DNA from 2 places in the Legionella resiliens genome. Region 1 is predicted to be linked to the other one. Evidence: riboswitches for the same ligand, from Rfam matches in the RefSeq annotation. Region 1 holds a riboswitch; the other holds the start of a gene.

Region 1 (5,449 bases):
TTTCCGCGGGACGTCGCATAGTAGAGTAAGGCAGGCTTTGCAGCAATTTGTAAATTCAGCTTTAATTTCCAGGCAATATTTTATGCAGTAGAGATGATGAATGTTTACATTCCGTGTATAATGATGGCAATTTATTTTCAGGTTGCCCTATGAATAAACAGGATTTTTACTTTGATTTACCTCCGGAATTAATTGCACAGTATCCTTTAGCTAAGCGCAGTGATTCGCGTCTTTTAACTTATAATCGTCAAAAAGGTGAATATGGTCATTATCAGTTTCGCGAAATAGCTGATTTTTTAAATCCTGGCGATTTACTGGTTATGAATGATTCCAAGGTGATCCCTGCTCGACTTTACGGTCATAAAACTACTGGCGGAAAAGTTGAGTTATTAGTGGAACGTATTACGGGTGAATTTACTTTTCTTGCTCATATTAAAGCCAGTAAAGCATTAAAGCCTGGATCAATTATTAAATTAGAGCAAAATAGAGAAATCGAAGTCCTTGAAAGAAAGGATGATTTATTTATATGTAAAGCAAATAGGGACGTTTTGCAATTATTGAATGGAATAGGTCATATTCCATTACCCCCCTACATTACGCGAAATGATGAAATTTTGGATCAGGATCGTTATCAAACAGTCTATGCAAAATATGAGGGTTCTGTTGCAGCACCTACTGCGGGCTTACATTTTGATGAATCTGTATTATCCAGCTTACAAGCAAGGGGAGTTGCTGTAGCTTATCTCACTTTGCATGTAGGGGCAGGAACATTTAGACCCGTTCGTTGTGACCATATCAAAGACCATAAAATGCATAGTGAGCAATTCACAATTAGCCCGGAATTATGTGCCGCAGTACACGCTACAAAAGCAGCTGGAAATCGAGTAATTGCAGTCGGTACGACTGCTTTGCGTAGTCTTGAGAGTGCAGCACAAAATGGAGTATTAACTGCATGCAGCAGAGATACGGATATCTTTATTTACCCAGGATATGAGTTTAAGATTTGCGATGGGCTAATGACTAACTTTCATTTGCCTGAGTCTACCTTGCTCATGCTGGTTTCAGCTTTTATCGGCCACAAACAAGCAATGATGCTTTATCAAGAAGCAATCGAAAAAAGATACAGATTTTTTAGTTATGGTGACACCAGTTTATTGCTGTAAATCAGGAGATCAGGAATGTTGGCTGCAATACAGAATTTTATACCTGTTTTAACTTCAGATGCAGGTTTATGTCTTACAATGGCAAATTGGCACGAAGTAAAAATTACAGCGGCATCTTATTCTTTGGAGCATTTGTTGTATAAGCCGGGCCAGGATGTACTCGAAAAAATATCTGATTTAGCCCGTTACTTGGCTTGTCCTGGAACAGTGGTTATTAATGCAATGTCGCTTATAGCCAATAAGGAAAAAGTTTATGTGCTCAAGTCACCTTATGATGGGTCTAGAGTCAAAGTTTCCTTGGAGAAGTTAATTGAACTTATCCATCATTTAAAACCTAATGCAGTTATTTTACCTCAAAATATCCTGCGCGATTTTCCACAAATTTGGGATAATTGGGATGAGGCAATTGTTCCATTTATTGATGTTAAAGAATTAGAAAAACATGAGATAGTGAAGCCACATGGGGTTTATTTTAATGTTGTGGATGAGCTGAATTGGGAGCGATTAGATCAATGGTCTCATTTAGCACGTTATATTATAGGACGTTTTAATCCTGAGTTAATCAAACGTTTACGTGATAAGGGAATCGAGTTTATTGAGACAGATGAGCCATCACAAGCAGCGACTCAAGGAAAAGTTTACAGCCAGACAGGAACCGTGGATTTAACTGATTCAAAAATGCAGATGCAATTTGAAACGATTGATGCAGAGTGCTGTTGTCCTACATGCTCTCAACAATTTACCCGAGCTTATTTGCATCATCTATTGCAACATACTCCCTTATTATGTCAGCGATTTTTAATTCAGCATAATGTATTTTATGTGCAAAATTATGATGTTTCGTGATGGATTTTACCCATCCCCCTAGCCCTCTTCCCATGTTCCGTCAGGTGGATGAGGAATTTTTTATAATGTTTGACAGTTTTTTCCATACAAGATAGCATTACCAACAATTTGATGGCGCGGGGTGTCGTGATACACGTCTGAGAAATACCCGTTGAACTTGATCTGGTTCGTACCAGCGTAAGAACGCCTTAAATCTGTATTCATTTTAAAGTGATTGCTCTCTTAAAGAGTCCTCTCTTAATTTTATGGGTTCTCTGAATACAGGTTAATTGCTTCAATTAGGCTTTCAATCGATATCTTTTGCCATCCTTTATTTTATTAATTAATACAAGGAGCCCATGGCATGAGTGCATTATCAACAAGAACAACTCTATTACTCAATTGGTATGCAAATCCTTACCACACCCCAATTTTTGTTGCCCATTCATTAGGGTATTATCAGCAAGAAGGCATAAAATTAGCAATTTTGGAACCTAGCGATCCTAGCGATGTAACCGAAATTGTGGGGATGGGGCATGTTGATTTTGGGGTAAAGGCGATGATCCATACCTTGGCTGCACGTGCAAAAGGTTATCCTGTTACTTCAATTGGAACATTGCTGGATGAGCCTCCAACAGGTCTTATCGCGCTTAAATCCAGTGGTATTAGCTCCTTTCAGGATATTGTCGGCAAACGAGTAGGGTATATTGGCGAGTTTGGCAAAATCATTATAGATAATTTGGCAAAGCTAGCCGGCATTGATCCCTCAAGTTATGAGACAGTGCGTATTGGCATGAATGTTACTGATGCGATTTGCCGCGATATCATTGACACGGGTATTGGTTTTATTAATTTTCAGAAAGTTGAATTAGAGCATTTACGCGGTGAAACTGTATTTCTGCGCCTTGATCAGCTTGCAGGCTTAGGGTGCTGCTGTTTTTGTTCCATTCAATTTATTGTGCCAGAACGCATGTTAACGAATCCTGAAATCCTTAAAGGATTTCTCAACGCCACACAGCGTGGAGCTGCCTTTACCACCGAAAATCCGGATGAAGCTTATGAGCTTTTATGTCGTATTAAACCCCAATTGCGAACCCCGATGTATCATACAATATTCATTCGTAGCCTACCCTTTTTCTCACGCACGCTTTTAAATGTGGAACGTGATTGGAATAAAGTAGGGCGATTTGGCAAACATTTGGGAGTGATTGATGAGTCTTTTGCGGTAAATGCTTGTTATACGAATGAGTTATTACCTAAGATGCCTCATTCTGATTTGGAGCCTATCGCGTGTTGCGTGAGTGAATAAAAAGTTTTGTCTACGTCCCGCGGATTATCCGCGGGAGTAGGGGGGAAACTGCGATGAAAAATGCTGCTGTTGTGGGTGCTGGAATAATGGGGTGTTTGCTGGCTTTGCGCTTACAAAAGGAAGGCTGGATAGTAACATTATTTGAAGCAGAAACTTCTTTCAATAATTGCAGCAATGCAGCAGCAGGTCTTTTGGCACCCATGTCGGAGCTTGATAAGGCGGAACAAGTTATTTTCAATTTGGGGATGGAGTCGGTCGAAACATTATGGACACCCATTCTCAATCAATTGCCAGAACCCATATATTTTCGTCAAAAAGGAAGTCTTGTAGTACATCATCCACAAGATAGAGCAGAATGGCAGCAGTTTAGCGCCAGAATTGTCAGTAAATTAAGTAATTCGTGCTACCAATTGCTCAATGAAGAGGTACTAAGACAGTTTGAGCCAGAACTCAGTCAATTCCAACGAGCCTATTATTTTCCTAGAGAAGCACAGCTCGATAATCAGACTCTGTTGCCAGTACTTAAAAATCATCTTTGCGAGCAGGGGGTTATTTGCCGAGATCATACTTTTGTTTCTGCTGTCTCTCCAGGGAGAGTAGAGGCAAGTAAGGAATCACATCAATTTGATTTTGTTTTTGATTGCCGAGGTTTGGGGGCAAAAACCTCTTTTCCGCATCTGCGGGGACTTCGTGGGGAGCTTGTTTGGTTGCATGCACCTGAAGTTCGGTTACAAAGACCTGTTCGCCTCTTACACCCTAGGTTCATTATTTATATTGCACCGCGTCCTGATTCTCATTATCTTATCGGTGCGAGTGAGTTGGAAACAGAAGATTCCAGTCCAATTTCGGTACGTACATCGCTTGAATTATTAACTGCTGCATACTATGTGCATCGGGGTTTTGCCGAAGCACGAATAGTTAAGACAGTGACGCATTGTCGGCCGACTTTAGTGCATCATCAGCCTCGCATAAAATATGCGAAGCAATTTATTGCTGTTAACGGGCTTTATCGTCATGGATATTTGATTGCTCCGGCATTAGTAGAGGAAATTCTACGTGGATTAAACAGCAATCAAAAAGACATTTGTTATCCTGAGCTTTGGGAGGCTTATTTATGATTATTTATGTAAATGATCAACCATTAACACTTGATACGTCCTGTACACTTCAGGAAATGCTTGCGCAGAGAGAAGAGATTGCGGCGCATGTAGCAATCGCAATTAATAATCAATTTGTTCCCAAATCTATGTTTTCTAGCATCATCTTGTGTGAAGGAGATCGTATCGATCTAATTGTACCGATGCAGGGAGGATAGCTATGTGGTATTTAGCAGGTAAACCCCTATCAAGTCGTTTGCTCTTGGGAACAGCAGGTTATCCATCACTTGAGGTAATGACACATGCCGTTCGGGCTTCTAAAGCCAACGTGATTACTGTGTCATTAAAAAGACAAATGCCTGGTGAATCTGGCACAGATTTGTTTTGGCAAACCATTCAATCTTTAGATTGTTATTTACTTCCCAATACTGCGGGTTGCCGCGATGCACAAACAGCAATTACTACAGCTGAAATGGCACGTGAACTTTTTCAGACCTCATGGATTAAATTAGAAGTAATTGGTGATGATTACAGCTTGCAGCCTGATCCCTTTGAATTGTTGCACGCGGCAACCGAATTGGTAAAACGAGGATTTGAAGTTTTCCCATACTGTACGGATGATTTGGTTTTATGCCAGCGTTTAATTGATTGTGGTTGTCGGATTTTGATGCCTTGGGCAGCTCCTATAGGTTCGGGAAAAGGAGTGCTCAATCCCTTTGCTTTGGAAACTTTACGCAAACGATTACCAGATGTCACATTGATTGTCGATGCCGGGATTGGCAAGCCATCTCATGCGACACGTATTTTAGAGTTAGGTTTTGATGCAGTACTGTTGAATAGCGCAGTTGCTGCAGCAACTCATCCTATAATTATGGCTGAAGCCTTTTCACATGCAGTCATGGCAGGACGAGGTGCTTTTGAAGCAGGCCTTATGCCTGAGCGAATTACAGCACAATCGTGTACCCCCCTGATCGATACACCATTTTGGCATCAAGAGTCTGCATTATGAGCACTGTCTGGACCAATAGTGACAATGAAGCGTTTAGACGAACTGT
Region 2 (5,449 bases), on a different contig from region 1:
TTCGCTCGAAACATCGCCAAATCTTATATGCCATCTTGTTATCACTTATTATTATTCCTGATTTGGTTCTTGGCGTTGCCTTATTAATTTTCTTTAATATCACCAAAGTACCCATGGGGTTTTTAAGCTTACTAATTGCCCACGTTACTTTTTGTATTCCTTTTGTCATTGTCACGATTAATGTGCGGATTAATACTTTAAATCCCAATATTTATTTTGGCGCATTAGATCTGGGGGCTAGCCGTTATATTGCATTAACACGAATTTTGCTGCCTTTATTGTGGCCCGCAGTATTAAGTGTTTTTCTTTTAAGTTTTACCTTATCTTTTGATGACGTCATCATCAGTTATTTTGTAGCAGGACCTGATTTTTCCATTCTGCCTTTGACAATTTATTCATTAGTACGTGCTGGTGTTACTCCCGAGCTTAACGCTTTATGTTCTATTACATTTGTTTTATCCATGATTTTGGTGATCATTTCTCATCGTCTCTCAGGAAAGCACGTATGAATTATTTTTTATTTGTGTTGGTCTTTTTTGCTTCTAAAGTATTTTCTGCTCCTGTTGTTAATGTATATGTTTGGGGAGGAGAACTCCCCAAACAGTTGATTCAACAATTTGAACACGACTCTGGAATTAAAGTTAATTTTTCTACCTATGACAGTAATGAGACTATGTATGCCAAATTAAAGGCAAGCCAGCTCACTGTATATGATGTGATTCTTCCCTCCGCTTATTTTGTTGAACGTATGAAACGGCAAGGTATGTTGGAACGGCTTGATCACCAGCAACTGCCCAATATGAATAATCTGGATAAACGTTTTGTGAATAATGATTATGATCGGAATAACCTCTACAGCGTGCCAATAATATGGGGGGCAACAGGTATCTTTTTTAATCATGGCATAGTGAGCAACTCACCCAAAACCTGGAAGGAACTGTGGGCTCCCCAATGGCATAATCAACTGATGCTTTTGGATGACGCGCGTGAAATTTTTGCAATTGCCTTGATGAGCCTTGGGTTTGATCCTAATGATACAAATCCAGTGCATATTAAAAAAGCTTATGAACATTTATTGCAACTTGTACCCAATATTAAATTGTTTGCCAGCGACAGCATTCAGGCAATTATGATCGATGAAGATGCAGTAATCGGTTCTGCATGGAATGGTGATGCATTTAAAGCCCATGAAGAAAATAAAGCAATTGAGTTTGTCTATCCTGAAGATGGTTTTGTCATCTGGGTTGATTGTTTGGCCATTCCTAAAAATCCGCCTCATCTGAAAGAGGCCTTGCAATTTATTAATTTCATTCTTAAAGCAGAATCCAGTGCGGAAATCGCTTTAAGAGAAGGACATGGAATTACCAATGCAAAAGGAAGGGCTTTATTGCCCACCTCCATTAAAGATAATCCAATGATTTATCCATCCCCAGCAATCATGGCAAAAGGTCAATTCCAGCATGATGTTGGCGAAGAAACCCTCATGCTCTATAACCAATACTGGGAACACTTAAAACTGGCTTTTTAGTAAAAACCGCCTTTATTTTTAATTGCTGATTTGACTTCCCCAGTAAGATAGGACATGGATTTATGAAATAAATCCATGTATATTTTTTAATGAAGGCATTTGAATTTAAACCGCTCTTGTTCTATATAGTAAAGAAATAAACCATATTGACTAGAGATTGTTATGTCATTTAATTTTTCTTCATTTCAATTTGATAAAAATTCATCAACTGAAGCAAAAGTGAAAATTACCCTTGAACTGATTAACTCTTTGATTCCCAGCAGTTCGACACGAGAATCGTTAAATACTGACGGTTATCCTGAAAGTGGCCCCATCGAACAGACTATACGCGCTTATCAGAACATGAATTTAAGTCTTTATGAACAGGGTTTAAAAGCGATGGAAACTGGCTGCGGTAATTGCCAGGAAATGGCTTATGCCAGCGGGTTATTATTAAGAGCAGGGGGATTTACAGGAACACTTCAAGTCGCCGAATTTGGTATAAATCATGCTTTTTTAATTGTAGATGATTATATCCTTGACCCCTGGTCTAAGAGCTTTTTCCCTTTCTCGACATGGAAAGATAACTTAAAAGCTTATGGCGGCTCCGTCAAAGAAGGAGTTATGCGGGGACGAGTACTCTCTGCAACTCATTACGAGCTAGAGGATGAAGTGCCTGAGGTTTCTAAAACCTTACCCACAGAACTGGATCAATGCTTACCGTCAATAGAAAACAGAACTAAGTTGACGCTTTTGATTGGAGCGTGTTTGAGTAAAACGCAGAATTCAAAATCAGATCCGGATCCACAGCAGTCAGTCACATATAGCACGTAATCTTGCTAATGTGTCATGATTTCTACTGGCTCCGACAACTCATTAAGCAAAAATTAGCGTTCACCCCTAAATTTGCCTTTGGGAGTTAAACGCTTTCATGGTAGAATAATATTTGTACATTGGGGGTGCCAATTATGGCTGAGAGGATAAACCCAACCCTTTGAACCTGATCTCATTCGTCTGAGCGGAGGAAAATGTGTCTATTGTTTTGTTTTCAGGTATTGTTGCTTTTATTACTTCGTTTATTGGTTTGTTACCACAAATTATCAAATCCTTAAAAACCAAGTCAACTCAAGATCTCTCCATGATCATGTTGATTAATTACCTCATTTGTTCTGTAGCATGGATTATTTATGGAAGCAGTACGGATTCCTTTTTTGTGATCAGTGCAAATGTAGTGGGTTTGCTTGTCAGTCTGCTCCTTATTCTCTTAAAAAGACATTATGATGCACGATGTAATTAATTTAACAGGATATCACTCTATTTTATGCCTTAATGGAGATTTACCTGAGTCCTCTTTTTTTAATAGGATGAATTTACCCATCATTGCCGCTGATGGGGCCGCAAACGGTTTATTGGATCTTGGAATCCGTCCTCAATTAATTGCTGGAGATTTGGATTCTGTCCGACCACTGATTCTGGAAAACCATCCTTTTCTTCATTCACCGGATCAAAATCAAAGTGATTTCCAAAAAACAATGGGTTATCTAAAGGATAATAATTTACTCCCCGCTATAATTGTTGGCATAAATGGTGGGTGCTTGGATCATGTACTGAACAACATGAATATCTTTATGGAAACAAATTGTCTTTTATATGCTCCACCCATAAGAGGTTTTGTTCTGCATGAACACTCCAGGATGAATTGTGTGTTACCTCCTCAGACAAAAATTTCATTGATGGGGATACCGAAAGCCACTCTATCCTCAAAAGGGTTACAATGGGAACTCAACAACACTCATCTTTCCTTTCCAGGAAAAACATCCTGTTTTAATCGAACCCAATTGCCAGAAATCGTTTTGGAAGCTCATCATGGCTCCGTTTTGGTTTTGATTTACGAACAAATGATTGAGGATGCGGGATTAGCTGCCCAATAAACTCCATGCTGAGAAACAAAGAACTCTTCCAATCTCATTCAAAATGACTGCTCATTTTTCTATTAATTTACGACAATAGAACACTGGTCCCCTGCAATCACTAAAGTCACTGTGCTGTCTTTGGTTAGCACTTTAGAACCACACAAAACATCGGGGCCGAATGCCGAATTTTTTCTATATCCAAATAGATATTCCCTATTTACTGGTCCTTTACCTGAATGAATTTTGCCCCGAGACCCGGATCTTTTACCCTCCACAGTAAAACCTAAGGCAGCCGCTGTTTTCTCATTGGTTTTTACATGAACTTTTATCGTATCATTGGCAAAAGCCTGAATTGAAAAAGAAAATAGGACCAGGCCGCTCAAATTTTTTAGAGATTTTTTTATCATAATAAAACACTCCTTGTTCTATGTACTTTTAATATAATCCATTTAATGAATTAGGGAAAATCACCAGGGATAAAATGTGAATTATTTAATCTATGGGATTATTTTTAATATATTCGGTTCTTTTCGGAGCCATGTATGTTTCAATTTTTCTCAAGCTCTTAAGACAGGATTGAACACTGCTCATGGTGTCACCTTGTCTGAATTCTTCAAGTCTTCTTATTCACCGAAATAAAATTATTGCTTACCAAGAAAAATTGTGGCTTCTGGATGCCCCTAAGAAAACTCCGTAGGTCACGCCCAATCAATAATAAAAAAATCACCTGTTTTCATCTTCCAATGACTAAAAATCAGATGCCGGGTGGGCTTTCTTGAATTCTCATTGATATACACTATGATAAAAATATAGTCACAATGACTTATTTGCAATGCAATTATATGCATTCATTGAGGAGGCACCCATGAGAGTTAAAAGACTTTTGACGCAGGGATTTTCCCATAAGGTGTACCATGATATACAGCAACATCAAACTAAACTTACTTTCAGATTGGATACGACTTATCTTAAATATAAAGCCCAAGAAAGAACTGCAAAGATACAGCTGCTTCGAGATAGTATACCAACTGGCTCTAGCCTCATATATCGGGGCACAGAGGGTACGGATGAGGTTCTCGGTACGATGAAATCAAATCGCCTTGGCAGAAAATCTGAAGAAAGCAGGAAGGCACCTTCGCATGACATTGTAGGGTATATTCGAGATAACGACAGTAGGTATTTTCTCTCGTATACACCCTGCAGAGAAACCGTAAAACCTTATACTGTGGGTTTATCATTAATTCCCAAAAAAGGCTATATTTTTGTTACTGGACTTCCAATGGTATATACGACCCCCCAAAAGCTTCTTCTTTTAAATGAAAAGATGTTTAAGCGCTACGATAAAAGAATGATCGATGCGATGCCCCAGGACGATGTCCGCGGATATCAAAGTATTGTAACGATGACTCAAAATAATAATGAAATTACCGGGATTATCGGTGCTTCAGCAAAAGACGATTGGCGATCTGAAGTTAACAAGCGCATGCATAGTGTGATTGAAGTTTGTGGTCCTGGACGTATTGTATCATCTGTTATGAGCTCTAATGAGCCTGCCCATGTGAGACATTGGCAAAATCCAGATTTTTCTCCTGAACTTGTAGCACTGGATATTGTTTTCTTTGATACTCCTGAGGAGTATGAAGAAATGAATGAAAAAGCAAGAGATATGGGACTTATAGGGAAAGACGAACGATTACCTACTTTTTCCGATGCTCAAAAACTCGTAGGACAATTAAAAGACTGGGGAGATACTTATGGTACCAGTGATACCATGAAATTCACTGCATTTCCCAAAAAGATTAAGCCAGGAGATAAGGCAACTCTTGTGGAGTTTTTGGATGAGCAAATTAAATCAAATCCATCCGTAAAACTATTAGAAGAACTGGGATCTTCTCCTACGTTATGATTATTTGAGGCAATCAGTGTATAGGCTTACACGTAATGGATTGATATAAACCTATTGGGTTTAACACTTAAAGCCTTTAAATTGATACTTTGGGCAAAATAGATTAAGGATTTGAATTATGTT

What was found. A riboswitch is a leader RNA that binds a small molecule or an ion and turns the genes downstream of it on or off. The one in region 1 is predicted to bind thiamine pyrophosphate.
Positions count from the first base shown of each region.
Region 2: linked by a shared signal. The riboswitch ahead of LXO92_RS00390 (SemiSWEET family sugar transporter) and the one ahead of LXO92_RS07965 (ABC transporter substrate-binding protein) in region 1 are both predicted to bind thiamine pyrophosphate.

Region 1 is NZ_JAJTND010000004.1:569,021-574,469, forward strand. Features, by position in the region: gene queA (tRNA preQ1(34) S-adenosylmethionine ribosyltransferase-isomerase QueA) at 150-1,163, shown strand; gene LXO92_RS07960 (tRNA-guanine transglycosylase) at 1,179-2,009, shown strand; TPP riboswitch at 2,117-2,210, shown strand; gene LXO92_RS07965 (ABC transporter substrate-binding protein) at 2,353-3,297, shown strand; gene LXO92_RS07970 (FAD-dependent oxidoreductase) at 3,351-4,415, shown strand; gene thiS (sulfur carrier protein ThiS) at 4,412-4,612, shown strand; gene LXO92_RS07980 (thiazole synthase) at 4,615-5,403, shown strand; gene thiE (thiamine phosphate synthase) at 5,400-5,449, shown strand, end outside.
Region 2 is NZ_JAJTND010000001.1:78,781-84,229, forward strand. Features, by position in the region: gene LXO92_RS00375 (ABC transporter permease subunit) at 1-509, shown strand, start outside; gene LXO92_RS00380 (ABC transporter substrate-binding protein) at 506-1,528, shown strand; gene LXO92_RS00385 (hypothetical protein) at 1,691-2,341, shown strand; TPP riboswitch at 2,453-2,551, shown strand; gene LXO92_RS00390 (SemiSWEET family sugar transporter) at 2,538-2,804, shown strand; gene LXO92_RS00395 (thiamine diphosphokinase) at 2,788-3,438, shown strand; gene LXO92_RS00400 (hypothetical protein) at 3,501-3,827, opposite strand; gene LXO92_RS00405 (hypothetical protein) at 4,286-5,326, shown strand; gene LXO92_RS00410 (poly(ADP-ribose) glycohydrolase domain-containing protein) at 5,445-5,449, shown strand, end outside.